4 regions of the Rhodococcus sp. IEGM 1318 genome follow, and region 1 is predicted to be linked to each of the others. Evidence: riboswitches for the same ligand, from Rfam matches in the RefSeq annotation. Region 1 holds a riboswitch; each other region holds the start of a gene.

Region 1 (7,549 bases):
GCCCATGGCACCGGCACCGCCCAGTGCGACAACCGTGATTCCGTCAGCCATGAATTCCCTCCAAAAATGCAGTCTGATCCGCTAGATAACCGGGAGCGAAGATCGAACGGGGAGCAAGAACGGCCACCAGAGCCGACATCAATTCCGAGTCTTCGAGGTCCTTCTCCACAATCGAGTGAGTGGCGTCGGGATACTTCTTGACCACCAGTTGCTCTGGCGAGTCAAGTAATTCGCGGTACACCCTTTCGGTATCGGCCACGTCGACGTTGACGTCGTGTCCGCCGATGATCAAGAGCACCGGAACCCTCACGGATTCGAGATCGGCTCGCGCATCCGATCGGTAGTTCTTTCGAATGAAGTTCCACCGGTCTTCGGTGAGACCGTCGGCCTCGCCGGAGGCCACGAGATCGTCGAACGATGCATCACGGGCCAACTGATCCAAGTTCTTCGCACGATCGACCCGCGCTTTCTCGAACTCGTCGGCCGACGCATTTCTCTCGGAAAGCTCGGCAAGGGTGTTGAATTCACCTTGTTGGAGCCAGTTGATAGCGGGACCCACGGCAATGACGAACGCGACGTCCGGGTCGAGGTTCACCACCTTGGGCACCACCCATCCTGCCTGGCTGGCACCCCACAGACCGATACGAGACGGATCGATGTCCGAACGGCCCCGTGCCCACTCGATTGCCGCTTCCGTTTCCGCCGCCCGATCGTCCATGCTCTGATCGAGCCAATTGCCCGGTGCCCCATTCACCCCCGGCTTGTCCCAGGAGAGTGACGCGTACCCGGCCTTGGCGAACGCCTCCCAGACCGGCCTGTAAAAGATCTCGTGTGTTGCATCGACCGGGCCGTCTCCGTGGACGAAAACCACGAGCCCGAAGGGACCGTCACCGTGTTCGGGCAGTGCAAGGACTCCCTGGAGCGGCACCGATCCCCCGGTGATCGTCACTTTTTCCTCACGGATGTCATAGGTGTTCTGGTACAGCGTCCAGCCCACCAGAGTCGCGATCAGAACAACGACCACCGCCAGGGAAGTAACCGTCCACCTGCGTAAACGAGGCTTACTCTTGCTTTCGCTCATCGATTCCGCTGCCATCTTCCCGCCCTAACGTACGAATTTGAAACGATCGTATTGCATTCGATAGTACAGTTATGAGCGAAGATGTCGAGAAGCGAGGAAAGGACATGGCGATGACCGACAGGGACGTCGATGTACCCACGAGGATCTTGATCGAGGGATTACTGCGCACGGACGGAACTGTCGACGGGCACACCCTCTATGCCACCGCCGACGCCCTCGACAAAACAGATCAACAGGTTCGGCTGTGCATCAAACGGTTGGTCACCGAGGGGAAGTTCACTCAGGAAGGTCGCGGGCGGCAGGCCACGCTACTAGCAACGCCGAAAGCCGTGCGCGAGATGGAACCCGACGTCGAATTCGTTCGGCTGGCCTATCAACAAGATCGCAACACTGCGACACCGTGGGACGGGTATTGGCATCTTGTCGGATTCGCAATTCCGGAGTCGTCACGGAAAGCACGAGATGCGCTGCGCACCAGGGTCGTTTACCTCGGCGGCGCGCTCGTCCAGGGCGGCCTGTACGTCTCGCCGCACGCCTGGGAACCGTACGTTCTCGATGCGGCCGCCGAACTCGACGTCGAACAGCACCTGTCTTCTCTCACCACCCGGGATCTGAAAGTGGGCAGGCTCGAAGACCCCGTGAAAATTGCCGCACAGTTGTGGCCGCTGGACGAGATCGCAGCCGGATACGAACGGCTGCTCGACGTAGCAACTGTGCGCCTGGAGAAACTGCAGAACACTCCGGGCACCGATGCTGTCACGATGACCATCGAACTCGCGGCGGAATTCACGCGAGCCATGGAGCCGGACCCTCTGCTGCCGCCGGAACTACTGCCCACCAACTGGATCGGCACGCGGGCGCGCTTCGTCACGGCACAGTGCTGGGCGCTTCTGGCACAGGTGGACGGTGCAGACGAATTACCGTCGCTGTTCCACCTGTACGCAGATGCGATCGGTGATCAGGACGCGAGCGTGCGCTGACGGGGCGGCAGTCCGAAACGACCGAGCACTTCGTCGACTGCGGTGGACGGTGTGACAAGTCCGCGATCCTGGAGCCACGGAATGGTGCTGTCCACCAGATGTTCGAGCGTGCGGGGCAAGGCGAGGGGGAGCAACGTAACGCCGTCGGCGACCTCGGCAGCTCGGATATCGGCGATCAAACTGCCGAGCCCGGAGGGTGTTCCGACGTAGTGAAGCGAAACCGGGACCCGCGGAGCAGTCAACGCACTGTCCAACTGTGCAAGCTCTTTACGAGCGGAACGAGCTTCCGGTGCGATCAGAATCTCGAGATCGACCAGTGCTGCGACGCTGTCGGGATCGCGGCCTTCTTCGGCGACAGCAGCACGGATCCGTGCGCGTTCGAGCTGCGCCTCACGCAGGTCCGCAGCGCGAATCCGAACCACATTGGTAGGGAATGAAGCCAAATCGAGAGCCCTGTCGCTCTCGGTGAGGTCCACCCAGTAGTCGCCGCCGATGATCGGCAGGTTTCCTGGTGCGCCCTCAGCGGCCGGATGGTGACCGGATCCGGTCAACTCGACCGCCACGTGCAGAGAATGCGAAGCGAGTGAAGACATGTGTGACCTCCGAAAATCAGAAAAAGTGTGGGATGAGCGAGACGAATCGTCAGCTCGAACACATTCCTGACGAGGTACGGCACAGATCGACATGACGACGGCACCACTGACCGAGAGTGATGCTCACTCTCGAAGGGGTGGCGGGAAAATCCGCTGCTGCCATGGCTGCCATGCTAGTTGTCCATTCGAGTTTTCGGGGACCGAGCTCAGCTCAGACGCACTCGGCTGCGCCGGCGTTGTCGTCGGCAGCTCCGAGGAAGGGGCGGGTCTCGGGCACGGGGTTCCACGCTCCGGCAGTCTTGGCGTAGTTCCAATCACGCTGATTCGAAACCAGGATGTTCACGGCGTCGACCAAGCGCGTCACGTCGTCCGAGCTGCTACCGAGCCCGAGGCTGGCGCGGACGGCGCCGCCGGAGAGACCGAGGCGCGCGAGAACCGGGTGTGCGCAGAAGCGACCGTCACGAACTCCGATGCCGTGCTCGGCGGAGAGGAATGCGGCGATTTCGCCCGCTTCGAATCCGTCGACGGTGAAGGTGACGATTCCGACGGCGTCAGGAGCGTCGTTCCACAGTCGCACCAACGAGACTCCCTCGATGGCGGACAATCCGTCGGTGAGCTGTGCGGTGAGTGCCTTCTCATGCTCGGCGATGACGTCGAAGTCCAGGGCGTGCAGGGTTTCGCATGCGGTCGCGATTGCTGCCGCACCGAGCACGTTGGGGGAACCGGCCTCATGACGTGCAGGCGCGCAAGCCCATTCGGTGGACTCGACGGTCACCTCACGCACGGCGCCGCCGCCGGCGAGGTACGGCTGAGCTTCGTCGAGCCAGTCACGGCGGCCGACCAGAACGCCGGCGCCGAAGGGCGCGTACAGCTTGTGGCCCGAGAACGCTACGTAGTCGACGCCGCATTCCTGCAGGTCGATGCGACGGTGGGGCGCCAACTGAGCAGCGTCGACGAGGATACGTGCGCCGCACCGGTGAGCGATGTCGGCCAAACGTGCAATCGGCAGGATCTCACCGGTCACGTTGGAGGCCCCGGTGATTGCGAGCAGCGCAGCAGGCTTGGTGCACAGTTCACCGATCAGACGCTCGATCGTTTCTTCGATGGTGTCTGCGGCGGTGACGATACGAGCGTCATTCCACGGCAACAGGTTTGCGTGATGCTCGACGTCGAGGACAACGGTGCTGCCGGGGACGCACTGGGCAAGCAGGTTCAGCGAATCAGTGGTGTTTCGGGTGAAGACGACAACCTGATCGTCGGCACAGTTCACGAAACGAGCAACGGATTCACGAGCGTTCTCGTAGGTGAGGGTGGAGATACGGGACGCGTAGCCGGCACCGCGGTGGACGCTGGCGTACGTGGGCAACAATTCGGCGATACGGTCGGTGACCTGGGCCAATGCCGGCGCGCTGGCCGCGTAGTCGAAGTTGGCGTAGGAGCATTCGCCGCCCTGAACCAATGGAACCTGCAGGTCAGCACCCGAAACCTTGGCAATCGCGGTGGTGCAGCAGGTGTCGGCACTCAATACAGCAGTCATCGAAGACAATCCTCACGTTCAAGGACTCGTTCGTCGGGAGATGGCCCCGGAAGAGTCCGCGCTTGCCGCATTCGTTTTCGAACGCAGCCGGGTCGTCACCCGGAGCACCCCACCGCGGAGGAGGGTTGCCGACCAGCAAGCCGGGGCTGAACACTGGTACTCGTGACCTGGCAACGAGGATGGCAGGAACCTCCCGCGCTTGTCAAGACGAAGCCGCGAAGGCCGTCGTCACCGCGTAATCGTCCGGCAGGCGAGGTGGAGTGCAAGCCTGGGTTTCCGGATCGGCCAGATCCACCGAGAGAAGGCGCTGAATTCGATCGATTCGACTCGATACGGTGTTGCGGCGCAAGCCCATTCATTTTGCGGTGTGCGCCAGAGACGATTCTTCGTCGAGGTACGTCGAGAGAGTCTCGAGCAACTCTCCATTCGAATCTCGTAGCGGCGCGCCATTCGAATCTCGTAGCGGCGCGGGCCGTGTCGCGGCGGCAGGCTGAAACGTGTCGGCCCGCGTCCATGCCTCCACTGTGGGTTCCACTTGCGGGTTCCAATTGTGGGTTCCAACCGAGCTCGAGCTGCGCGAATACGCTCGGCGATCCTGCGCAGAACGCACAGATTTCACTACCGCACGATGCTAAGTATCCAAACTCCGCCGATGGAGTTTGCCCCGGCAAGTCGTAATCGCGCCCGTTGTCAGCCGCCGCCCCCGAAGATCTCATTTGACGACGTTTGCTGAGTCGAAACTGTAATCACATCTACTCCTCCTTCGAGTTCGCTTGTAACAAAACAACTCCCACGACCGAAAAGGTCGTTGAACCACAACAGCGAAGGGACGAAAGACTATGGGATCAGCAGACGTAATGGCCTGGCTCGCCGAGGGTTACCTCGCCGGCGATCCGGTTCGCTATCCGCTCTACGTCGGATCGATGTTCCTGGCAATGCCGTTCCAGCTGATCGGCGTAATTCTGGGTCACCCCTTCTGAGTCACCCCTTCTGAATCGTCACATCAGGCCAGGGCGGACGACGTAGAACGGCCAGAGTTGCGATCACCGCGGCCGCCAACCCGATGAACTCCCCCATCAAAGCCACCCTGGTGTGATCGACAGCCGGTGACCACGACGGCTCACCCTCGTGGATCGAGAACACTCCCACTGGCACCGGCATGGGGTCTCCGCGCCACCGCCGATGCAGACGCGAAACCGTGATGATCATTGATCCGTCGCTGGTCTGGTGCGGTTCACCGAAGATCATCGAGGTCCCGGAATCCCCTCTAAGTCGCTCCACCGCATCACGAATCTCCATGATCTCCATCGTCGCACCGAAACAGCAGCCCTGTGCGAGTATCGATCGATGGCCGAGTGGTGGGTACCGAGCAGGCGCGTCGAGCGATGGTGGCAGACGATCGTGCTGGCCTGGCTACTCGTTTTCTTCGGCCCAAGCACCATCGACAAGGTCATCACAGAACCCACAGCTTGGAATTGGACATGGTTCGCGATCTGGCTTTTCGCGACGGTTGGATTTGCCTACGGCACCGTCCAAGCCTGGCGAACCAGGAACAATCCTCAACCGGCGTGTTGGGAAGGGACAACTGCCCCCTCCGAAATACCCGCCGACGATGTCCGTAGCACACTCGCGTCGACTGACGACCGTATTTCGGCAATCAAGGCACTACGCGAACTACATCCGGGCTTGGGCCTGAAGGATGCGATGGATCTCATCGACGCCCAGCGTGGCGAACAGGGCCCGCACCACTGATAGTTGCGACCATCACAATCACAGTTAGATATCGGCGCCTTACCGCCACGATCGAACGAGCACGCCAGGAGTTAACCACCTGACAGACAGGCCGTTTCGCCGAGTTTGACAATTCCGATCAATCGGTGAACGTCGACCCGAGCGATTCAACTCAACGTACCAATCGAATTCGTCGTTCAGCCTTCCACTTGTGACCCAATACCACTATTGCCCAACGGTTTACAACCGAAACAAGGGCATTCAGTGGGAATTTTCGCGGCAGTACAGCATCTTTCGTCCAGTTGAGTTGACCGAAACTTGACGTTACGTTGAATTCCAAAGCAATAGCCCGGTCTTGACCTGCGATGGTGTGAGCGAAACGCCCACCTACGCGTGACACGTGGCCGCCCTGATGGGCGCTGTGAATGCCTGAATGTTCGAGGAGTGGAATGACTGCGGTCAAAACTGCGTGGCGTGAACTACGGAAACCCGTGTTCATCCCCGCATCGATAGTGATCTTTGCCCTGATCGCCTTTGCCGTGATCTACGCGGGAACCGCCGCGGATGCTTTCGAAACACTCAACAACGTGATCAGCGACGGCGTCGGCTGGTGGTACATCCTCTCCGCGACCGGTTTCGCGATTTTTGCTCTGTACTGCGGAATCAGCCGCATCGGCAACATCCGATTGGGACGTGACGACGAGCAGCCCGAATTCGGGATGCTCTCGTGGTTCGCGATGCTCTTCAGCGCCGGTATGGGCATCGGCCTCGTGTTCTACGGAGTAGCCGAACCGCTTTCGCACTACGTGACCCCTCCCGTCGCCGGGCAGGTCGCCGGATCCACGGACGCCGCGGCCAATCAAGCAATGGAACTGACGATGTTCCACTGGGGCCTGCATGCATGGGCGATCTACGTCGTCGTCGGCCTGGGTCTGGCGTACATGACCTACCGAAAGGGCCGCCCGCTGTCGATCCGTTGGCTGCTCGAGCCACTGCTCGGACGTGCTCGCATCGAGGGAAAGATCGGCCACGCCATCGACGTCGTCGCCATCGTCGGCACGCTCTTCGGTGTCGCCACGTCGCTGGGTTTCGGTGTCCAGCAGATCTCGGCCGGCCTCGACTACCTCGGCTGGGTGGAGACCGACAACTGGTTGGTCATCACCATCATCGTCATCGTGACGGGTATGGCCACCTTCTCAGTCGTCTCCGGCGTCACCAAGGGCCTCAAGTGGCTCTCCAACATCAACATGATGCTCGCTGCAGCGCTAGCCCTGTTCGTCCTGATTCTGGGACCGACGCTGTTCCTCATGCAGTCGTGGGTGCAGAACCTCGGCGGATACGTCCAGGCCTTGCCCGAACTGATGCTGCGCACGTCCCCGTTCGCCGAAGACGGCTGGCAGGGCGCCTGGACCATCTTCTACTGGGGTTGGTGGATGAGCTGGGCACCGTTCGTCGGCATGTTCATCGCGCGCATCTCACGCGGCCGCACCATCCGCGAATTCGTCTTCGGTGTACTGCTGGCCCCGACGCTGGTCGGTTCGTTGTGGTTCACGATCTTCGGTAACTCCGGCATTCTGCGTCAGCGCAACGAGGGCACGATGCTCGACGCATCCGGCGCAGTGGACAC
Region 2 (7,549 bases), on a different contig from region 1:
GCGTGGCGAGAACTCGCGCCGGCGCATCGCTGTTCGTCTGCTGTGTTGTCTTGGCAGCGGAACTCGACGGCGCGGAACTCGACGGCGCAGCCTTGGTGGTGGCGCCAGGCTTGGCTTGAACACTCGAGGACTGAATGCTCGAGGACTTGGTGACCGACGACGCCGAAGACGCCGAACTGTCGGAGTCGCGTGAAGAAAGCGTCACCGCCAGCACAAGCGCCACCACGGCAACGACGACGGTGATGATGGCGTTGCGTGTCTTTGCGCTCGGCATTTTCAGACCTTCAGGCATGCCCGTCCCTACCGGTACGAGACGGTGACAGGTGCGTGATCCGACCAACGAAGGTCGTAGGACTCAGCGCGTTCCACGAGGGCAACCTTGGCCCGCTCGGCGTATCCGCGGGTGGCAACCTGGTAGTCGATGCGCCACCCCGAATCGTTGTCGAAGGCTTTTCCTCGGTACGACCACCACGAGTACGGACCGTCGACACCCGGATGGAGGGTGCGGAAGACGTCCACCCACGCGGAGTCCTGCGCGAACAGAAGGTCCATCCATGCGCGCTCCTCGGGGAGGAATCCCGAGGACTTCTTGTTGGTCTTCCAGTTCTTGAGGTCGAGTTCGGTGTGCGCGATGTTCCAATCTCCACTGACCACCACGTGGCGATCGGCAGCCTCGGCCGCCGCAGCGGTGGAGGCGAGGTGAACTGCGAAGGATGCCATGAACCGCTCCTTCTCTTCCTGCTTCGGCGTGAGCGCCTCACCGGAGGGCAGGTACAGGCTCGCGACGGTCAGATCCGCGAAGTCGGCTTCGATGTATCGACCGGCGTCGAGAAACTCGTCGTCCCCGTGGCCGATCCGCACCGCGTCGGGCTCGGTACGTGAGAGCACGGCGACTCCGTTGCGTCCCTTCGCGGACGGCTCGGCGGAGACCAGGAACCATCCGTTGCCGAGCGCCGGTTCGAGAGTCTCGCGAAGCTGATCGTCCGACGCACGCGTTTCCTGAAGGCAGATGAAATCCGCCGACGTCTTCTCCAGCCAGTCGAGCATGCCCTTACGGGCCGCTGCTCGAACGCCGTTGACGTTCACGGACGTGATGGTGTGGGGCGCAAGAATGTGGGAGTCAGCAGTTTGTGGCACGGCAAGCACCGTAGCCGATTCCACCGACGCGGATGGGCTCCCAGATCAGCGCACGGCCCTACGCTGCAGAATCACCGCAACCGCCAGCACGACGAGACCCGCGACGGCCAGCAAAGACCCCACCGCCGCCGGCGCCGTGTACCCGTAACCGGCCGCGATGACGACGCCGCCGATCCACGCTCCGAAGGCGTTGGTGATGTTCAGCGCGGCGTGATTGAGAGAAGCAGCCAGGGTCTGAGCGTCCTCGGCGACGTCCATCAACCGTGTCTGCAGACCCGGAACCATCGAGGACCCCGCGAGACCGATGAGGAAGACGAAGACCAGTGCCGTGTACGGATTGCGCACGGCGATCACGAAGACCGCGAGGATCACCACGAGGGATCCCATCGACAGGAACAAGCCCTTCATCAGTGCGCGATCCGCGAGGTATCCGCCGACGAAGTTGCCGGCCACCATGCCCAGTCCGTAGAGCATGAGTGCGAGGGGAATGAACGAAGCGTCAAGCCCGGACACGTCGGTGAGCGTCGTACTGATGTAGGTGTAGACGGCAAACATGCCGCCGAATCCGACCATGCCCACGATCAGCGTCATCCACACCTGGACACGGCCCAGTGCCCCGAGTTCGGTGATCGGATTCGTCACCGGCATACCGTCCAAACGCGGTATCCAGACGAACAGCGAAGCAACCGTTGCCACTCCGATTACCGCAACCAAGGCGAAGGCGCTGCGCCAGCCGAGTGCCTGACCGATCCAGGCGGCGACCGGTACCCCGATCACGTTGGCCACGGAAAGACCCATCATGACCATCGCCACGGCCTTCGCGCGTTTGCCCGGTTCGGCCAGGTGCGCTGCGACCAGCGCGGCGACTCCGAAGTACGCGCCGTGCGGCAATCCGGCGACGAAGCGAGCCATCATCAGCGTCGTGTACGAGGGCGCGAAAACCGAAGCGGCATTGCCGACGGTGAAGGCGACCATGAGCGCGATCAACAGTGTGCGGCGCGGTACCCGTGCGGTGAGAGCAGCGATCAGCGGAGCGCCGACGACAACGCCGAGCGCGTACGCGGAGATCACGTGGCCTGCGATGGGTTCCGAGACGCCGAGCCCGGATGCCATTTCCGGGAGCAATCCCATGGCGACGAACTCGGTGGTGCCGATACCGAAACCGCCGAGGGCGAGAGCGAGCATCGCCGGACCTCTGGCGGAACGAACCCCGGGTGTCGAGGCGTCAGAACGGGAGAGGGTAGACGAAGTCACTGATCAATTGTGATCTCACACCTGGTTGAACTTCCAAGTGAGAGCGGGTGAGTTCACTCACGTGAGACCGCGAACACAGATGGGACGCCCGGTTTCCCGGACGTCCCATTCGAGAGGTGAAGCGGTGAATCTACTTCGCGGCCATGGCCTTCTGCAGGTTCACGTCGAGCGCGCCGAGGAACTCCTCGGTGGTCAGGTAGCCCTGATCGCCGCCGACCAGCATCGAGAGGTCCTTGGTCATCTGGCCGCTTTCGACGGTCTTGATGACAACGTCTTCGAGCGCCTGCGCGAAGCCGATGACCTCAGGGGTGCTGTCGAGCTTGCCACGGTGCTCGAGCCCACGGGTCCACGCGAAGATGGATGCGATCGGGTTGGTCGAGGTGGGCTTGCCCTGCTGGTGCTGACGGTAGTGACGCGTCACGGTGCCGTGAGCAGCCTCTGCCTCACAGGTCCGTCCGTCCGGTGTGAGCAGAACCGACGTCATGAGGCCGAGCGAGCCGAAGCCCTGGGCCACGGTGTCGGACTGGACGTCACCGTCGTAGTTCTTGCATGCCCAGACGTAGCCGCCCTCCCACTTGAGTGCGGAAGCGACCATGTCGTCGATGAGGCGGTGCTCATAGGTCAGACCTGCGGCATCGAACTCAGCCTTGAACTCGGTCTCGTACACGTGCTGGAAGATGTCCTTGAAGGCACCGTCGTACGCCTTGAGAATGGTGTTCTTGGTGGACAGGTACACCGGGTAGTTCTGCTGCAGTCCGTAGGTGAGCGACGCGCGAGCGAAGTCACGGATGGACGTGGTGAAGTTGTACTGCCCCTGGACGACGCCGCCCTCTTCGGGGAAGTTGACCAGTTCGTGCTCGATCGGTGCGCTGCCGTCCTCAGGCGTGTAGGTGATCATCACCTTGCCGGGGCCGGGGACCTTGAAGTCTGTGGCGCGGTACTGGTCGCCGAATGCGTGACGGCCGATGATGATCGGCTTGGTCCAGCCCGGAACGAGTCGCGGAACGTTGGAGATGATGATCGGTGCGCGGAAGATCGTGCCGCCGAGAATGTTGCGGATCGTTCCGTTCGGGGAACGCCACATCTTCTTGAGACCGAATTCCTCGACACGTGCCTCGTCCGGCGTGATCGTGGCGCATTTGACGCCGACGCCGTGCTTCTGGATCGCGTGCGCTGCGTCGATGGTGACCTGGTCGTCGGTCTCGTCGCGGTACTCGATACCGAGGTCGTAGTACTCGAGGTTCACATCGAGATACGGATGGATCAACTTGTCTTTGATGAACTGCCAGATAATGCGCGTCATCTCATCGCCGTCGAGTTCGACGACGGTGCCCTCAACCTTGATTTTGGACATGGGTGCTTCGCGTCCTCCTAGGAAGTTTCCCTGGTTACACGGTTGCGGTCACACTTTGTGAGTGGGTCCGCGAACGGTTCGATTATCAAACCTAGACGGTGTGGACTGATCTCGGGAGATGAGTCCCAAACAAGACAAGCGTACTGCTAACCCGTGAGGCCGCAACCGGCAGGTCCACCCATCCGTCTCTACTCGCGAGTAACTTTTGCCTGCTAGTGGGCTGCGTCGCTCTGCCTCGCGTGCGGTTGCGGCTCACATTTCGCCCCGCGTCAGGACTGCGCTCACTTCCCGGTAGAATCCGACGTGGTCATGAGTGCCAGCGTCAAGCCCCGGCTCGCTGGACGGCAACCCTCCAACCGCGGTGGGGTGCCCCGGGTGATGACCAGGTTTCCCGACGTGGATCTGCTCGCGCAGTTCCACCGCAATTCGGGTGACAAGCGCGGGTCCGACAGGGACGGACCCCAGACCGGGCCGAGCCCCACGGAGGTTTTTCAGTATGTGTCGCACTTGTAGATAGACCCCAGCACGGGGCGGCGATCATTCGCCCCCGTCCGACATCTATCCGTCAGACCACTGGAGTGAAAAAATCATGACCGACAACACAGCCGACGCCGCAGCAACTTCTGATCCGACCGCGAACTGGTCGTTCGAGACCAAGCAGGTGCACGCCGGGCAAACAGCGGACACCGCCACCAATGCGCGCGCTCTGCCGATCTACCAGACCACCAGCTACGTCTTCGACAGCACGGATCACGCTGCGGCACTGTTCGGCCTCGCCGAGCCGGGCAACATCTACACGCGGATCATGAATCCCACACAGGACGCCGTCGAGCAGCGCATCGCTGCCCTCGAAGGCGGAGTCGCCGCACTCCTCCTCTCCTCGGGTCAGGCTGCCGAGACCATCGCGATCCTCAACATCGCCGAGGCCGGCGACCACATCGTCTCCAGCCCGTACCTGTACGGCGGCACGTACAACCTCCTGCATTACACCCTTCGTAAGCTGGGCATCGAAGTCACGTTCGTCGAGGATCCTGACGATCTCGACCAGTGGCGCGAAGCAATTCGCCCGAACACGAAGGCGTTCTACGGCGAAACGATCGCCAATCCGAAGAACCACATTCTCGACCTACCCGGCATCTCGTCGCTGGCCCACGAGAACGGTCTTCCGTTGATCGTGGACAACACTGTCGCGACGCCGTACCTGCTCCGCCCGCTCGAACACGGCGCCGACATCGTCGTCCACTCCGCCACCAAATACCTTGGCGGACACGGCACCGCGATCGCCGGCGTCATCGTCGACGGCGGCACCTTCGATTGGACGCAGGGTCGCCATGCGAACTTCACGACGCCTGATCCCAGCTACCACGGCGTCACCTTCGCAGACCTCGGCGCGCCGGCGTTTGCTCTCAAGGCTCGCGTCCAACTGCTGCGCGATCTCGGCTCCGCCGTGGCGCCGTTCAACGCGTTCCTCATCGCGCAGGGCATCGAAACCTTGAGCCTGCGCATCGAGCGTCACGTGTCCAATGCACAGAAGGTCGCCGAGTTCCTCGACCGCCACGGCGAGGTGGCCTCCGTTTCCTACGCGGGACTTCCCTCCTCGCCTTGGTTCGAACGCGGAAAGCAGCTGACGCCCAAGGGAACCGGCGCCATCGTCACCTTCGAGCTGCCCGGCGGGATCGATGCGGGCAAGAAGTTCGTCAACGCCCTGACACTGCACAGCCACGTCGCCAACATCGGTGATGTTCGCTCACTCGTCATCCACCCCGCGTCGACGACGCACTCGCAGCTCACCCCCGAAGAGCAGCTCGCTTCGGGTGTCACGCCCGGACTCGTCCGCCTCGCGGTCGGGATCGAGGGAATCGACGACATCCTCGCCGATCTCACCGTCGGCCTGGCTGCGGTGGCAAACTCGTGACCGTGAACGAATTGGAGCCCAGGATCGACCTCCTACCCCCGGCCGACGGTCAGGTGGGGTTCGTCGACATCGGCGCCCTGGAACTCGAAAGCGGCGCGGTACTCCCATCCGTTTCGCTCGCCGTTCAGCGGTGGGGTGAGCTGTCCCCGAACTGCGACAACGTCGTACTCGTCGAGCACGCACTGACCGGAGACTCGCACGTCACCGGTCCGATCTCCGCGAATCAGCCATCCCCCGGCTGGTGGAACGGGATGGTCGGCCCCGGCGAACCGATCGACACCGGCGAATGGTGCGTCATCGCAACCAATGTCCTCGGTGGTTGTCGCGGCACGACCGGTCCCAGTTCACTGGCCGACGACGGCAAGCCGTGGGGCAGCAGGTTCCCGGAGATCTCCATCCGGGATCAGATCGCGGCGGAGAAGAAGCTTGTCGATCTGCTCGGGATCGACCAGTTGGCCTCGGTGGTCGGCGGATCCATGGGCGGCATGCGCACCCTCGAGTGGGCAGTTACCTACCCGGACAGCATTCGCTCCGCGTTGGTGCTCGCAACCGGTTCACGGGCGACCGCAGATCAGATCGGCACCCAGACGACGCAGATCGCGGCCATCGTCTCCGATCCCGACTGGCAAGGCGGTAACTACCACGGAACGGGTCGGGCACCGCGCGCCGGACTCGGCATCGCTCGTCGCATCGCGCACCTGACGTATCGCTCCGAGTCGGAACTGGATGCGCGCTTCGAGAACTCCGCCCAGAACGACGAAAACCCTTGGAACGGTGGACGATACGCTGTGCAGAGTTACCTGGAACATCAGGCGGACAAGCTCGTCGACCGCTTCGACCCGAGCACGTACGTCCTCCTGACCGAGGCCATGAACCGGCACGACATCGGCCGTGGACGCGGCGGCGTTGCAGCGGCGTTGGCATCGATCACGGCACCGGTCGTCGTGGGCGGCGTGGATTCGGATCGGCTGTATCCCCTTCGTTTGCAAGAGGAGATCGCCGACGGAATTTCCACGTGCAGCGGCCTCGAGATTCTCAAGTCCAAGGACGGCCACGACGGCTTCCTGACGGAGGCGGACGCCGTTGCTGGACTCCTTCGCCGCACGATGGAGTTCGCACGCACGGCTCGCTGATCCGGCACAGAGCCACATTTTCAGAATTCGTCAATGTCGGGAAAACCACAGCTGATCTGCGGGTTTTCCCGACATTTTCATTGGCGAACGTGAGCCGGCGCGGCTAGCATCGGCGAACGTGAATCAGCCATGCTCGACGCGCCTGCAGGCTACGTACATTCCCGAGCACATGTCCTTCGCGTTCTGGGGTGACGCAGACCCGGCAGCGCGGCTGTCGGCGCTGGGGATGCCGACCGGATCGCCGGGCATGTGCAGGCTTGCGATCCCGGTCGACGAGTCGATCACAGCAACCGACGTCGAAGCACAACTGCTCGACCTCACCACCGCGATCGACGCGTTCCACAACCTCGATGCAGGTCGCGGCGACCTCGGACCGTCGTTGCTCGCGTGGAAGCGCGTCATCGACACCGGCGCACATGACATTCCGACCGCAGCGCATGCAGCGATCGACCGTGACGACACGAAAATCAGAAGCGCCCGGTCCACGCTGCAATTGTTCACACAAGCGCGCGCGGCCATCGAGAGTCTTCGCCGAGCAAAGATTCAGGCGACATTGCGCCCGTATCAAGTGCAGGGAGTTGCCTGGTTGACTGCACTGTCGGGTTCGGGCGGTGGGATCTTGGCCGACGAGATGGGTTTGGGTAAGACACTGCAAGCGATTTCGATGATCGCGATCCGCGCCGACGACGGTCCGCATCTGGTTGTGTGTCCCACCTCGGTGATCGGAAACTGGCGCCGCGAGATCGAGCGATTCGC
Region 3 (7,549 bases), on a different contig from region 1:
CAGAGGAGCGTAAGGAGAAGTACGACTTCGCGACCTACCGCCTCGACACCCTGGCCTTCGAAGCCAAGAAGGGCGCCGGAATTTCCATCAAGGAACCCAAGGACGTCGCGGGCAAGAAGATCGCCGTCTCCTCGGGCACCAATCAGGAAGCGCTGCTGGTCAAGTGGAGTGAGCAGAACGTCGCGGCCGGCCTGGCGCCCACCGACATCTCCTACTACCAGAACACCACCGACTACTACCTCCCGCTGCAGTCCGGCCGGATCGACGCCTACTTCGGGCCGAACCCGTCATCACAGTTCCACGCCAAGCAGTCGGGGGAGACCGAGGTTGTCGGTGAGTTCTCCGGGGCCGGCGACACTCTGCAGGGGCAGATCGCGGTGCTGGTGAAGAAGGACAACGGTCTGATCAAGGCAATCAATGACGCGATCAACCACACGATCGAGAACGGCACGTACCAGCGGATCCTCGAGCGCTGGAACATCACCAGCGAAGCCGTCGACACGTCTTTGATCAACCCGCCCGGCCTTCCGAAGACCAAGTGAGCTCTCGTCCATGAGTGAGATTCCCGATGTGATCGTCATCGGCGGAGGGCTCGTCGGGTCCTCCGCCGCATGGCGGCTCGCGGCGCGCGGACGTAGCGTCGTACAGCTGGAACAGTTCGGGCCGGGGCACAAGCACGGTGCGTCGCACGGTACTTCGCGCATCTACCGTCAGGCCTACGACAATCACCTGTACACAGGGTTGGCGGCCGACGCGCTGCCGCTGTGGCGGGAGTTGGAGACCACGACGGACATCGGGTTCCTGGAACTCACCGGCGCGGTCGATCACGGTCTGCCGCAGGCGGTGCAGTCCAAGGCGCAGATATTGGTCGAGGCGGGCATCAAGGGTGAGATCCTCACTCCTGCCGAGGCGTTCGCGCGCTGGCCGGGGCTGCGATTCGACACCACCGTGCTCCATCACCCCGATGCAGGCCGGTTGCATGCGGATCGCGCCGTGACCGCTTTGAAGGCGGGAGCGGTGTTCGCCGGTGCCGAGGTCCGTCACGACGTTCGGGTACTGGCACTCGCGCGAGCGTCGTACGGCGTGGACGTGGTGACGGACAGTGGAACGCTCGCGGCTCGTCAGGTCGTGATCGCGGCCGGTGCGTGGACTGCGGACCTGATCGCAGACAGCGGCCTCGGCTCCGAAATCGCATTGCCGACGCTGCGCACGACGCAGGAACAACCGGCGCACTTCGCACCGCTCGATCCGGGAGTCGAGTGGCCGAGTTTCGTTCACCACCCGGGTGCACAGTTGGAGACTGCGGGAATCTACGGACTCGGTTCCGAGGACGGCATCAAGATCGGTGAACACGCGACCGGGCCGGTGGTGACTCCGCAGACCCGCGACTACACCCCTGATGTCGACGGTGAGCAACGATTGGTCGAGTACGCCGAGTCGTGGTTACCCGGCGTCGATTCCGCCCAGGTCGAGTCGATCACGTGCCTATACACGAGCACGCCGGACAGTCACTTCGTCATCGACCGAGTCGGCGATGTCACGGTTGCGGCGGGATTCTCGGGTCATGGATTCAAATTCGGTCCAGCCCTGGGTGAACTTGTATCGGACCTCGTCGACGGCACCACTCTCGCTTCGGAAGCTTTTCGGCTGGGGGAGCGTTGACCAGATTCATGGAGGAAAGTGTTGTGGCACTGGAGCTCGGGACTCGACAGCTCGACGGTATCGGCGCGGTAGAGGTCTACTCGGTATCGCAGGACGATCCCTTGGCAGCTCCACTGATCGCGGAGTTGGCGCTCGAATACAGCTCGCGTTACGGCGGGACTCGCGAAGCGATGCTCGAGGATCTCACCACGTACCCGGCAGAAGAATTTGCGTACCCGCAGGGGGCGCTACTGGTGCTCACCCACGAGGATGTACCGATTGCGGGCGGTGCATTTCGCCAATTCGATTCCACCACCGCCGAACTGAAAAGAATCTGGACATCGGCCGACTATCGGAAGCGCGGCCTCGGCAAGGTCGTCGTTCGTGAGTTGGAACGAGAGATCGAACTTCGCGGATACAACCGGGTGTTCCTCACGACGGGCCCTCGGCAACCCGAGGCGCTCGCGCTGTATCTGTCCAGTGGATACACACCGCTTTACGACGCTTCACTCTCGCCCGAAGAGGTGGGCGTCCACCCGTTCGAGAAACAACTTCGAGTGCTCGAAAATGTGACCCGAGCAGCAATTCCTACCGACCGGGTTGACAACACCCGGGTTTGACCTCGTACACTTGCGAACGACCATCCAGAGCGACCGAGAGACCTGGCTCATTGAAGTCGCAGCAACCCCCCGAGTGATCGGGTGCGGGTGCTACCGCCAGGACCGATGGAGGACCACGAAATGAAGGCAGTCGAAGGCGGTTTCGATACCGCCTGGTCGCGTCGTCACGTAGACCTGTGCCGCACCGCGGGATCTTTCTGTACCAACTGACCTCGGTCAGTCATTCACACTCAGGCGAGTCGTCGACAAGTCTGTTTTCTCTTCTCTGCACAAGTGATTCGTGCTCGATCGCCTTTTCGGAGCTTCTTGCTTCAGGGCGGCGGGTGCGCTCTTCGGCATGCCTCTTTAGGAGTTCTTGGTGTCCTCGCCCTCATTCGGTGCCCGTAAACGCGCGACCGTACTTGCCGGTATCGGTGCTCTCTCGGTTCTCGGCACGGTCCTCGCCGGCTGCAGCAGCAACGGAAGTGACAGCGGTGCCGACGCGGGCCCCGCGCAGTCCGGTGGAACCCTTCGCTACGGCCTCTCGCAGGCGCCGACGTGCGCCGATCCGGCCCAGGCCGGAAGTAACCAGACGGTGTATGTCACTCGTACCGTGGTGGATTCGCTGACCGATCAAAATCCCGACTCCGGAGAGATCACCCCGTGGCTCGCCAAGAGTTGGGAGATCAGCCCCGACGCCGCGAGCTTCACGTTTGTCCTTCGTGACGATGCCACTTTCAGTGACGGCACACCGGTGACGGCGGATTCGGTGAAGAAGACCTTCGATTCGGTCAAGAACCTTGGGCCGAACGCGTCGTTGGCGAAGAGCTACCTGTCCTCCTACACGGGTACCGACGTCGTTGACGCACACACGGCGAAGATCAATTTCTCTGGACCCAATGTTCAGTTCCTGCAAGCAACTTCGACGCCGCAGCTCGGAATCCTCGCTGATTCCACCACTGCACTGGCACCCGAGCAGCGCTGCCCCGGTGCAGCGGTGATCGCCTCCGGGCCGTTCGTCTACACCGACTGGCAGCAGGACAAGAGTGTCAAGATCGCCAAGCGCGCGGGATACAACTGGGCGTCGGACGCGGTCGCGCATCAGGGCGAGGCCTACCTCGACGGCGTCGACTTCACCGTGGTCCCCGAATCCGGTGTGCGCGCGGGCAGCGTGGCTTCCGGCCAGCTCGATGCGGTCAGTGATGCGCTCCCACAGGACGCGCCGCAGATCGAGGGCGCAGGCGGACGCATCCTCACCCGGCCGAACCCGGGCGTGAGCTTCTTCTTCCAGCCCAACGTCAGTCGTGGAGTTCTCGCTGATCAGTCTGTCCGCCAGGCCATCGTTCCGGCGATCAACCGGCAAGAGCTCGTCGACACCGTTCTGGATCCGTCGTTCTTCCCGGCAACGAGCCCGTTGGCTCACACCACTCCGCTCTACACCGACGAATCCAGCGTCGTGACGTACGACGCCGACAAGTCGGCGAAGCTTCTCGATGCAGCCGGTTGGAAGACCGGAAGCGACGGTATTCGCGAGAAGGACGGGCAGAAGCTCACTTTCAGCGTCACGTTCAGCCCGGTGTTCTCGGGTAATCAGGCCATTCTCGAGCTCGTTCAGCAGCAGCTCAAGAAGGTCGGCGTGGACCTGCAGCTCAATCTGGTCTCGAACGGTGAATGGACCGAGAAGGGGGTGTCGGGTGATTACGATTCGCTGTACTACAACAGCACTAGGGCCGACGCCGACATCCTGCGGGCGTCGTTCAGCACCGAGGGCCGCAACCTCAACCGTCGCGGCGCAGATCCGGAGCTCGACAAGGTTCTCACCGAGCAGCTTGCAGCCACGGACAACGGCCAACGCGGCGAACTGGTATCCACTGCACAGGAATTGATCCTCGACCGTGGACTCTCCATCCCCACCATCGAGCTCTCGCAGGCCATCGGCGCCGGATCGAGTGTGCAGGACCTGAACTTCGAAGCCTCCTCACGCCTGCAGTTCTACGACGCATGGTTGTCGGGTAAGTAATCATGACTCGATACGTACTCACCCGACTGGGTCAGGCCGCAGTGGTCCTGTGGGCCGCCTTCACCATCTCGTTCGTGATTCTGTTCCTCCTGCCGAGTGATCCCGTCAGCATGGCTGCCGACGCGTCCGGTCAGGGTGTTGCAGTGGATCAGGCTGCGCTCGATCAGCTTCGGGCGCGGTACGGCTTGGACCAGTCGGTGTGGGTGCAGTACTGGACGTCGCTGACGAATGCTCTTCGCGGCGATTTCGGTACATCGATCTCCACCGGCCAGTCGGTGACGGATGCCATCTTCTCGGCGCTGCCCAGCACTCTGGTGCTGGCAACCACCGCCTTGGTTCTGGCCGTGTTGTTCGGAGTGGCGATCGCGTTCTTCGCTACCTACGCCCGCAAGCGGTGGCTCGCGAACCTGTTGTTCTCGCTGCCGCCGCTGGGTGTGGCAGTGCCTACTTTCTGGGTGGGTCTGATCCTTCTGCAACTCTTCTCGTTCCGTCTGCACATCTTCCCGGCATTCGGAGACAAGGGATTCGCAACGGTGATTCTTCCGGCGATCACCTTGGCGATCCCGACCGGCGCGGTGATCGCGCAGGTGCTCACGACCAGCCTGCAGTCGACGCTACGTTCGCCGCACGTGGAGACTGCGTACGCCAAGGGCGCAAGCCGTTGGCGCGTCCAGACCCGTCACGCATTGCGACTGGCGAGCATTCCGGCATTTACCATTGCCGGTGTGCTGGTCGGCACGCTGCTGGCGGGCTCGGTGGTTGTGGAAACGGTGTTCTCTCGCGCGGGCGTCGGCCGTCTGACCCAGACGTCGGTGATGGCGCAGGACATCCCGGTGGTGCAGGGAGTCGTTGTGTTCGCCTCTCTCGTGTTCGTGCTCGTCAACCTCGCGGTCGACCTCTTCTACCCCTTGATAGATCCACGGATCATCCAGACGAAGAAGAGTCACACCGAAAAGTCGAATACCGAAAGCTCGACCGATCTGGAGCCGGCTCATGTCTGACACATTGATCGAACCCCTACTCCTCGATCCGCGCGTCGAGGCGAAGGCACCTGTTGTTTCGCGCCGAAAGTCCACGGCCATCGGCTGGATCCGAAAGCCCGGCTTGGTGATTCCGGTGTTGATCGTGTTGCTTGCCATCGGCTTTGCCGTCGCACCCGGATTTTTTGCCGGCGGCGATCCGTTGTCCGGCGTCCCGGCAGACAAACTGCAGGGCCCGAGCCTGGCGCGTTCGTTCGGAACCGACAACCTCGGGCGTGACCTGTACACACGCTTCGTGCACGGCGCTGCACTGTCCCTGACCGCGACTTTGGTAGCGGTGGGAATCGCGTTGGTAGCAGGATCGATCATCGGTCTGCTCGCGGGCTTTGTCGGCGGAGTCGTCGACGCCGTTCTGATGCGCATTGTCGATGTCCTGCTGTCCATTCCGGCGCTGCTGCTCTCGCTGGCGTTGGTGACCGCACTCGGCTTCGGCACCATCAACGTTGCCATCGCGGTCGGCGTCAGTATGGTCGCCAATTTTGCGCGAGTGATGCGTGCCGAAGTGATGCGGGTGCGCGGCGCTCAGTACGTCGAGGCCGCGTTCAGCTCGGGTGTGCAGTGGCTCGGTGTCCTGCGTCGGCACGTGCTGCCCAACTCGTACGCGCCCGTGGTCGCGCTGTCCGCAGTCGAGTTCGGGCAGGCAGTTCTTGCAGTGTCGGCACTGAGCTTCTTGGGATTCGGTGCGGTTCCGCCTACCCCTGAATGGGGATCGCTGGTATCCGAGGGGCGCAACTTCCTCGCCAATGCCTGGTGGATGACAACACTTCCCGGTCTCGCGATTGTCGCCGTGGTCATCTCGGCACACCGTATCGGCCATGAGATCGAAAGGAGCAACCGACGATGAGCACGACCGAGGAACAGTTGCTTTCCGTCACCGATCTGCAGATCTCCTACGGCAACGAGCCGGCCGTATCCGGTGTGAGTTTCACCGTTGGCCGCGGCGAAGTGGTTGCGGTGGTGGGGGAGTCGGGTTCGGGAAAGTCGACAACGGCGCACGCGATACTGGGCCTGCTCGCCGGTAGCGGCCACATCACGGGCGGAAGCGTCGAGTTCGAAGGTGAGAGAATCGATTCGTACTCCGACCGTGCGTGGCAGCGAATCCGCGGCGCTCGTATCGGTTTGGTGCCGCAGGATCCGACGACCTCGCTCAACCCGGTGACCCGGATCGGCGACCAGGTTGCAGAAGTCCTGCGGATCCACGGCCTCGCCGACCGGCGAACAGCGCGGTTGGATGCCGTCGCCGTGCTCGAGCGTGCGGGTATCGACCGCCCGGAAATCCGGGCACGCCAGTACCCACACGAGCTATCCGGCGGTATGCGGCAACGAGTTCTGATCGGCATCGCTCTTGTGGCGAACCCGGCCCTCATCATCGCCGACGAGCCGACCAGTGCTCTGGACGTCACGGTTCAACGACGCATTCTCGACCATCTCGACGAGCGAATCGCCGAATCCGGTGCCGCCGTGCTCCTGATCACGCACGACCTGGGGGTGGCCGCAGACCGCGCGGACCGGATCCTGGTGATGCAGGGCGGCAGGATCGTCGAATCCGGCCGCACCGCAGATATTCTGGACAACCCGCGACACGAGTACACGAAGAAGCTGCTCGACTCGGCTCCGAGCCTGTCCTCGGGGCCGGTCGATCGGCCGGTCCGTCAGGATACGAGCCCGCTGCTGACGTTGACCGGAATCACCAAGCGTTTCAACGTCGGACACGGGAGTTCGATCACCGCGGTGAACGAGGTATCGCTGACCGTTCCGCGTGGTCAGACGGTGTCGTTGGTGGGGGAGTCGGGCTCCGGCAAGTCGACCACGGCGCGCATCGCCGTGCGGTTGCAGCAGGCGGATGCCGGCACCATCTCCTTCGACGGACACGACATCACGAAGGTCAAGGGCAGCGATCTGCGCGAGCTGCGCCGAAAGATCCAGCTCGTGTATCAGAACCCTTACGCATCACTCGACCCGAAATTGTCCGTCCAAGACATCGTGGCGGAGCCGCTGCGGGCCTTCAAGGTTGGAGGACGCAGTCAGCAACAGAGCCGTGCCGCCGAGCTGCTCGATCAGGTTGCACTGCCCGAGCAGTTCCTGAGCCGCAAGCCGGCCGAACTCTCGGGCGGCCAGCGTCAGCGGGTGGCGATCGCTCGCGCGCTCGCTCTGAAGCCGGATCTACTCGTTCTCGACGAGCCGGTATCAGCTCTCGACGTCTCGGTTCAAGCGCAGATCTTGGCGCTACTCGACGAGTTGCAGCGAGA
Region 4 (7,549 bases), on a different contig from region 1:
CGGACGAAGTTCTGTGCCCAGTCAGCTGTCTGCAGGTCGACCTTCAAGCCGAGAACGTCGCCGATCAGGTAGGCGAAGTCGGTCTCGGAGCCGATGAGGGTGGTGTCGTCGTCGGCGTAGAAGCGGAGCGGCGGAGCGGAACCGGCACTACCGGTGACGCGCAGCGTGCCGCGGTCGCGGATGTCCTGAGGCAGCTCGGCGGCGATGGAATCCACCTTGTCGGTGGTGATGCGATTCTGGTCGGCGGTGAGGTTGTAACCCGCGGCAGCGGTGACCTGGGCTCCGTCGGACTCGGCGTCCGCACTGCTGCACGCTGCGCTGAGCAGTCCGACGGTGGCGACAGCCGAGATCAGGAAAGTGGCGCGACGGGATGGGGAGAACATCAATTTTTCCTTTCGGGAATGTGTCTTGGTCGCGTCAGAGAACGCGGGAGAGAAAAGCCTTGGTTCGTTCGTGAATCGGATTGTCGATCACCTGCGAAGGTGGGCCCTGTTCGACGATGACGCCGCCATCCATGAAGACCGCGGTGTCCGCCACTTCCCGAGCAAAACCGACCTCGTGCGTGACGATCACCAAAGTGGCGCCGTCACGGGCCAGCTGAGCCAGGACTTCGAGAACCTCGCCTACCAGTTCCGGGTCGAGCGCCGAGGTCGGCTCGTCGAAGAGAATGACCGCCGGCCGCAGTGCCAGCGCTCGCGCTATGGCGACGCGCTGTTGCTGGCCACCGGAGAGTTGGCGGGGATACTCGTCGGCCTTGTCCCCCACTCCCACTCGCTCGAGCAGTGCGCGAGCTTCGCGGTACACCTCGTCACGGTCTCGTTTCTGGGCCGAGAGCGGAGCTTCCACCACGTTTTCCAGCGCAGTCAGGTGCGGAAACAGGTTGAAGTTCTGGAACACGAATCCGATGTGTGAACGCTGTTTCAGGATCTCTCGGTCACGCAGTTCGTGAAGTCGATTTCCCTTGCGCCGGTATCCGATCAGTTCTCCGTCGATCCGCACGGTCCCTCGGTCGACCTTCTCGAGGTGATTGAGGGTGCGCAACAAGGTGGACTTACCGGAACCGGACGGGCCGAGAATGACGGTCACTTCACCCTTGCGGACCAGGAGATCTACGCCGGCAAGTACTTCCAGCGCGCCGAACGACTTGTGGATTCCGCGCGCTTCGACGGCGTACACCGTCTCTTCGGCCAGCTCTGCGGTCATCGGGTCGCACCTCTCGGAATATCGAGACGCGCATCACGAATCTCGTCGAACTTCTTGCGAGCCTTCTGTATCGGAGTCAAAGGAAGAGCGCGGGCGGATCCACGGGCGTAGTGGCGCTCAACGTAGTACTGACCGATCGAGAGCAACGTCGTGAGGATGATGTACCAGATCGTGGCGACCATCAGCAGGGGCACAACTCGTCCGTTGCGGCCGAAGATGACCTGCACCTGGTAGAACAGTTCGGCGATCGCCATGGTGGAGACGATGGACGTTCCCTTGAAGAGTCCGATGACCTCGTTGGCGGCATTGGGGAGGATCGCCCGCATCGCTTGCGGGAGAACGATCTTGAAGAACTGTCGACTGCGCGGAATACCGAGCGAGTGAGCAGCTTCGATCTGACCGTGATCGACCGAGATGATTCCGGAGCGGATGATCTCGGCCGAGTACGCTGCCTGGTGTAGCGCCAAACCGATAACTGCTGCGGTGAATCCGCCGATCACACCACTGACCTGGAAGGTGAAGAACTCCGGCCCGAAAGGTATTCCGAGAGAAAGCGTCTGGTACAGGTACGTGATGTTGAACCAGAAGAGCAGCTGCACGATGAGCGGAATCGAGCGGAAAGCCCAGATGTAGGTCCAGGCGATCACCTGCAGGACCGGGTTCTTCGACAACCGGCCGAGTGCCAGGAACACTCCGAGACCGAATCCGAGGATCGTCCCCCACAGGGTCAGTTTGATCGTCATCCACAACGCGGCAAGCACTGATTTCGCAGTGAAGTACTGCGCGAACGTTGGCCAGTCCCAGCCCGGGTTGACGACGAGTCCGTGAATGAACTGAGCAAGAAATACCAGCACAACTGCGCTGATCACCCAACGCAGCGGGTGCCAGGTACGAGCAACGACAAGTTCCGAGTCGGGAAGTTGCGGCTCGGCCACCGACTTGTCGGGGCGGACATCGGTGGGCGCGCTCACGGCGCACTACCTGACGGAATGGACATCACGAATAGACCTTTCGGGGAATGGGGACGCAGCTGTGTTCTCGAGGTGGTGCGCTCGAGTTGCGAAGACGACGGCAGTTCGGTCAGTGACAGTGACACGAAGCGGTGCGGCACAGATCGATGTGACGACGCCTGTGCGCAGCGTGCGAAGTGGAACCCATGTGATGCCTTCCATCGGTCCTGGCGGTAGCACCCGCTCCCGATCACTCGGGGGGTTGCTGCGACGTCGACGAGCCAGGTCTCTCGGTCGCTCTGGATGGTGAGCAAAGACTAGACGCGAAATGCCGAGTCGTCAAATGTTGTATTTCCCTGCACTGCAAGGGAACTGAAGGTCTCTCCACGTTGAAATCGCACTGATTCCAACGGTGTCCGAAGCCTTGGCCGCCGTGTTCAATGGAGTGTTCGAATCAAGACCGGGACCGCCGTCCGGACTGACTTTTCCTCTGCCGTACCGTCTGCGGAGTGAGTGGAATCGACGCTTTCTTCATCTTGTTGGCCGGTATCGGTGCGGGCGCGATCAATGCCGTGGTCGGCAGCGGAACGCTGATCACGTTTCCCACCCTGGTCGCCTTCGGCATGCCGCCGGTGACCGCGACGATGTCCAATGCAGTCGGGCTCGTCGCCGGCGGGGTTTCAGGGACGTGGGGATACCGGCGTGAGTTGTCGGGACAGGGGGATCGTCTGAAATGGCAGATTCCGGCGTCGCTCGCCGGCGCGCTCCTCGGTTCGTGGTTGCTCATGCATCTACCCGAGAAACTGTTCGAGACCATCGTTCCGGTGCTGTTGATCCTGGCTCTCGCACTTGTGCTCCTCCAACCACGTATCCAGGCGTGGGCGAAGAAGCGCTCCACCGAAGAAACGGCGCTGTCCACCAAGAGGCTGATGCTCCTGACCGCCGGCACCTTTGCAGTCGGCATCTACGGCGGTTACTTCACCGCCGCGCAGGGCATCCTCCTCATCGGTGTGATGGGTGCCATCCTCCCGGAAACCCTCCAGCGCATGAACGGCGCGAAGAACCTGCTCTCACTGCTCGTCAACATCGTCGCAGCCGGGATGTACATCACTCTTGCCTTCGACCAGATCAATTGGGCAGCAGCCGGATTGATCGCTGTCGGCTCACTCGGTGGTGGCGTTCTGGGCGCCCGCTACGGACGACGCCTGTCCCCCACTGCACTGCGCTACACGATTGTCGTCGTCGGCCTGGTCGGCTTGTGGCGTCTTCTCGCTTGACCGCCCACATCGGGCGGCCCCCGCACATACTGGAGATATGACCAGAACAGACGATCAGACCGGTTGGACCTACCTCATGGACATGGACGGGGTTCTCGTCCACGAGGAGCACTTGATACCCGGAGCAGACACGTTCCTGGCAGAACTGGCGTCGAACGACATTCCGTACATGGTGCTCACCAACAACTCCATCCGCACCCCGCGTGACCTGCGAGCACGCCTCCTCAACTCGGGACTCGACATCCCGGAGAAGTCGATCTGGACGTCAGCGCTCGCTACCGCGACCTTCCTGGCCAACCAGCGTCCGGGCGGCAGCGCCTACGTGGTCGGCGAATCGGGGCTGACCACTGCACTGCACGACATCGGCTACGTCCTGACGGATAGTGACCCCGACTACGTCGTCCTCGGCGAGACGCGCACGTACTCCTTCGAGGCAATCACCACCGCCATTCGCCTGGTCGAGCGCGGATCGCGGTTCATCGCCACCAACCCCGACGCCACCGGGCCGTCGCGCGACGGCTCTCTACCGGCAACCGGCTCGGTCGCCGCTCTCATCACCAAGGCAACCGGACGCGATCCCTACTACGTCGGCAAGCCCAACGCTTTGATGATGCGCTCAGCCCTGCGGTCCATCGGCGCTCATTCGGCCAACACATTGATGATCGGCGACCGCATGGACACCGACATCGTCTGTGGCCTCGAAGCCGGACTGCAGACGATTCTGGTGATGACCGGGATCTCGACCCGCGCGTCGGTCGAGCTCTACCCCTACCGCCCGACCATCGTCCTCGAGTCGGTCGCCGATCTTGTGGGAACGACAACCGATCCATTCCGTAGCAACACAAACAATTGATTCAAATTGCAAAACAAAACCGCGAGTCGGTAATTAGCCGGCGAAAGAACGGTGAATTTGCCAGAATCCGACTAGTCCGCTTTTTCCAACTAGAAAAACAATCGGTTTTCTTCAGACCAGAATTACATAATGGTAGTTATACACAGTTCAGAAGCGGTTTTCTGGACCAGAAAAGGTGGATCGCAGTCGAAAAAGAATTTGCGACAAAGCAGTAACGAATCGTTTGCCGTGGATGATACTCATTTCTGAACGACCCATTTCGGGTCCCAGACATGAAATGAGATTTTCATGAAGAAGCAGACCAAGGGCGCGATCGCTGCTGCGGCGGCCGGTGCCCTCCTCCTCGGCGGTGCGGGCTCGCTCGCAGTGTGGAGCGACTCAGCCGACGTCGGAGGCGGCGGACCCGTCACTTCCGGTGCACTCGACCTGAGCGCCTGCGCACCGGTCGGCGGCGGTTGGAACTCCCTCAACCCAACGAAGACCGCAATCACCAACATCTCGGCTTACCGCATCGTCACTACCGAGAGCATCGAATACACCTGCGACGTCACCGTGACCGCAGTGGGCGATCGTCTCGCGGCTGTTCTGACCGCGGATACGGCCGGCATCGTTCCGGGTGCCAACAGCGCCGAACTTGCCGCCGCTGTACAGCCGGTTACGACCATCAAGGATGCTGGTGGCAACCCGATTTCACAGATCACCAAGGTACAGAACGGCACGATCGTGCACGTCGGAGTCCGTCTGAACTTCACCGAGGTGGCCAATCAGGTCGCACAGAATCAGTCGCTGAACTTGGCGGCGATGAAGTTGGTCGTCACTCAGACAGCGCTGACTCCGGCTCCGTAATTTCATGAGGAAAAGGGTCTGGGGAGCTATCGCAGTCGCGGTGGCTGCTGTAGCGGTGTTCGCATCGTCACAGCAGTCGCTCGCACTGTGGTCCGATTCGGCGAGCGCGAGTGGTGGGACCGCAACTGCCGCCAGCGTCAACCTCACCGTTGGCACATCGGCCGGAACCAGTGCGGCCTACTCCCTGGCGAACTTGACGACGGCCGCGACGCCTATCGTCCCGGGGAACACGGTGCAAGCTCCGCTCACCGTCAAGAATTCGGGGTCTGATCCTCTGCACTGGCGAATGCAGTCGACGACCACACTTCCGGGATTCACGTTGACCACGTACGGAGTTGCCAACGAAGGTGCCTGCCCTGCCGGCGTCAACACCACGGCCCCGGCAGTGACCCCATTGACGTCCGGATCGATGAATGCATCGCTGCAATACCCGGTTTCTCCCGCGTACATGCCTACTCCGCTCGCATCTGGTGGCACATACGTCCTGTGTCTGCGGCTCACGGTGGAGGCTGGTGCGGTTTCCGGTCAGACGAACAACGCCACCTTCACGTTCCAGGCAGGGGCGGCATGACGAAACACTCGACCAAACGCGGTGAACGTACCGGCCCTCTGTGGTGGGTCACCTCGATTGTCAGCTGGACACTGCTGTTGGCGATTTCGGCTGTCATCGTCGCGACCATCGTCGTCCCCTTCTTTGCCGGCGCACAACGCTTCACGATTCTGACCGGTTCGATGCGCCCGACGTACAACCCTGGATCACTGGTGGTAGTCAAACCTGTCGATCCATCCGAACTTGGGATCGGTACACCCATCACCTACCAGCTCGAATCCGGGCAGCCAACCGTCGTCACGCACCGGATCATCGCCACAAGTGAAAACCAGAAGGGTGAAAGAACTTTCATCACCCAAGGCGACGCGAACGGTGAACGCGACGAGAAAGAAGTACGGCCAGTACAGATCCGGGGAAAGGTTTGGTACAGCCTTCCGTATCTCGGCTACGTCAACACTTGGCTCACAGGAGAGCAGCGGATCGTGATCGTGGTGATAGTCGTGACGGCACTACTGCTGTACGCGGCCTACATGATGATCAGCGGCATCCGCGACGGCCGGAAGGAGCGAGCTCGAGCCCGATTGGCTCCTGACCCTGCAGCTTCCAACGTCACCGACTCCGTCCAGATCGAGAGAGGCCAACACGATGCCCTCGCACCCTGACCGTCCGGCCCACCGGATTCGTCACCTGTTGACCAGCACGCGTTTTCGCGCGCTGCTCGCACTGGGGATGGTGCTAGGCGTCGGCGGTGTGACCACACTCGCGGCCTGGACGTCCTCCGCCACTGCGATTTCGGGAAACATCACGACCGGGTCGATCAATCTACAGTTGAACACCACAACCCAACCCATGCTGACCACAACACTGAGCTTCAGCCAACTCGGCAAAACCGGGATGCTCCCCGGCGACTCGAACTCCGCCATCGTCAAAGTCAACAACGTGGGGGCAGGCGTGAATCTTCCTCTGAAATACACGATTACTTCCACCAGCGCCGGCGCACTGACGACCTACTTGCGGATGACTGTGTCGTCGAACGGAACTGTGGCCAACAAATGCACAGATGGCAGCAATGTGGTGTCGTCTTTACCCCTGACCCTCACCGCAAATCAGGCGGTCGGTGCGCCCGACCGTTCTCTGGCTGTCGGGGCAACCGATAATCTCTGTGTCTCGGTGACGCTTCCGACAAGTCCGACCCCACCGACGAGCAGCTCGTCGAGCGTCGTCCTGAACTTCTCGGCAAAGGTGTGAGCGCCGTGTCACGACATACCAATATTCGACCGAAAGCCTCTATGCCGAGGCGGATTCAGGAAATCCTGCTCACGGTCGGAGCCCTCGCCGGTCTGGCATCCATCGCCTTGTTCGTTGCCGGCTTCGCTTTCGGTATCACGCCGCTGATCTTCAAGAGCGGATCGATGTCTCCCACGATCGATACCGGCGCGCTGGCATTTGCGCGCACAGTGCCTGCTTCGGAAGTTCAAGTCGGTGACATCGTCAGTGTCTACGACAACCAAGGCGTTCGAATCACCCATCGTGTCGACACGATCGAGCAGCAAGGCAACAATCTTGCCGTCGCACAACTGCGCGGCGACGCAAATCCCGTCGCAGACCCAGATCCTTACGTCATCACCGAAGCGGATCGAGTCTTCTTCAGCGTCGACCGACTCGGCTATGCCGCAGTCTGGTTGTCAGGGCCGAGTGGCATTGTCCTCGGTGCGATTGCCGTCGGGGGACTGCTGTACATCGCATTTCGCCCCCGAAAGAGAGCGGATGAAGGGGAACCCGGGCTGGATCGTCAGGATTCGCGCGGCGATTCCCACGCCTTCAAGGCAATCGTCGCATTGGCAACGGTCGGTCTCAGCGTGACGGGCAT

The links. Region 1 has a riboswitch for S-adenosylmethionine ahead of R4P65_RS18825 (aminotransferase class V-fold PLP-dependent enzyme). Riboswitches for the same ligand answer to the same signal wherever they lie in the genome.
Region 2: linked by a shared signal. The riboswitch ahead of R4P65_RS02625 (bifunctional o-acetylhomoserine/o-acetylserine sulfhydrylase) and the one ahead of R4P65_RS18825 (aminotransferase class V-fold PLP-dependent enzyme) in region 1 are both predicted to bind S-adenosylmethionine.
Region 3: linked by a shared signal. The riboswitch ahead of R4P65_RS33195 (putative leader peptide) and the one ahead of R4P65_RS18825 (aminotransferase class V-fold PLP-dependent enzyme) in region 1 are both predicted to bind S-adenosylmethionine.
Region 4: linked by a shared signal. The riboswitch ahead of R4P65_RS33200 (putative leader peptide) and the one ahead of R4P65_RS18825 (aminotransferase class V-fold PLP-dependent enzyme) in region 1 are both predicted to bind S-adenosylmethionine.

What each region holds. Positions count from the first base shown of each region.
Region 1 covers NZ_JAWLSC010000007.1:317,983-325,531, forward strand. The annotation lists gene R4P65_RS18805 (saccharopine dehydrogenase family protein) at 1-51, opposite strand, end outside; gene R4P65_RS18810 (alpha/beta hydrolase family protein) at 44-1,081, opposite strand; gene R4P65_RS18815 (PaaX family transcriptional regulator C-terminal domain-containing protein) at 1,153-2,061, shown strand; gene R4P65_RS18820 (hypothetical protein) at 2,040-2,654, opposite strand; gene R4P65_RS18825 (aminotransferase class V-fold PLP-dependent enzyme) at 2,866-4,191, opposite strand; SAM riboswitch class IV at 4,245-4,359, opposite strand; gene R4P65_RS18830 (helix-turn-helix domain-containing protein) at 4,394-4,546, opposite strand; gene R4P65_RS18835 (hypothetical protein) at 4,547-4,726, opposite strand; gene R4P65_RS18840 (hypothetical protein) at 5,031-5,171, shown strand; gene R4P65_RS18845 (hypothetical protein) at 5,173-5,499, opposite strand; gene R4P65_RS18850 (hypothetical protein) at 5,539-5,943, shown strand; gene R4P65_RS18855 (BCCT family transporter) at 6,372-7,549, shown strand, end outside.
Region 2 covers NZ_JAWLSC010000001.1:565,561-573,109, reverse strand. The annotation lists gene R4P65_RS02645 (ribonuclease domain-containing protein) at 1-274, opposite strand, end outside; gene R4P65_RS02640 (exodeoxyribonuclease III) at 301-1,146, opposite strand; gene R4P65_RS02635 (MFS transporter) at 1,183-2,322, opposite strand; gene R4P65_RS02630 (NADP-dependent isocitrate dehydrogenase) at 2,522-3,745, opposite strand; SAM riboswitch class IV at 4,051-4,191, shown strand; gene R4P65_RS02625 (bifunctional o-acetylhomoserine/o-acetylserine sulfhydrylase) at 4,335-5,660, shown strand; gene metX (homoserine O-acetyltransferase MetX) at 5,657-6,793, shown strand; gene R4P65_RS02615 (DEAD/DEAH box helicase) at 6,912-7,549, shown strand, end outside.
Region 3 covers NZ_JAWLSC010000010.1:20,930-28,478, reverse strand. The annotation lists gene R4P65_RS22030 (ABC transporter substrate-binding protein) at 1-542, shown strand, start outside; gene R4P65_RS22025 (FAD-dependent oxidoreductase) at 553-1,662, shown strand; gene R4P65_RS22020 (GNAT family N-acetyltransferase) at 1,671-2,261, shown strand; SAM riboswitch class I at 2,279-2,373, shown strand; gene R4P65_RS33195 (putative leader peptide) at 2,367-2,471, shown strand; gene R4P65_RS22015 (ABC transporter substrate-binding protein) at 2,620-4,260, shown strand; gene R4P65_RS22010 (ABC transporter permease) at 4,263-5,261, shown strand; gene R4P65_RS22005 (ABC transporter permease) at 5,254-6,144, shown strand; gene R4P65_RS22000 (ABC transporter ATP-binding protein) at 6,141-7,549, shown strand, end outside.
Region 4 covers NZ_JAWLSC010000010.1:28,526-36,074, forward strand. The annotation lists gene R4P65_RS22030 (ABC transporter substrate-binding protein) at 1-383, opposite strand, end outside; gene R4P65_RS22035 (amino acid ABC transporter ATP-binding protein) at 418-1,203, opposite strand; gene R4P65_RS22040 (amino acid ABC transporter permease) at 1,200-2,174, opposite strand; gene R4P65_RS33200 (putative leader peptide) at 2,284-2,361, opposite strand; SAM riboswitch class I at 2,369-2,463, opposite strand; gene R4P65_RS22045 (sulfite exporter TauE/SafE family protein) at 2,663-3,430, shown strand; gene R4P65_RS22050 (HAD-IIA family hydrolase) at 3,468-4,283, shown strand; gene R4P65_RS22055 (alternate-type signal peptide domain-containing protein) at 4,572-5,129, shown strand; gene R4P65_RS22060 (hypothetical protein) at 5,134-5,700, shown strand; gene R4P65_RS22065 (signal peptidase I) at 5,697-6,341, shown strand; gene R4P65_RS22070 (SipW-dependent-type signal peptide-containing protein) at 6,370-6,927, shown strand; gene R4P65_RS22075 (signal peptidase I) at 6,933-7,549, shown strand, end outside.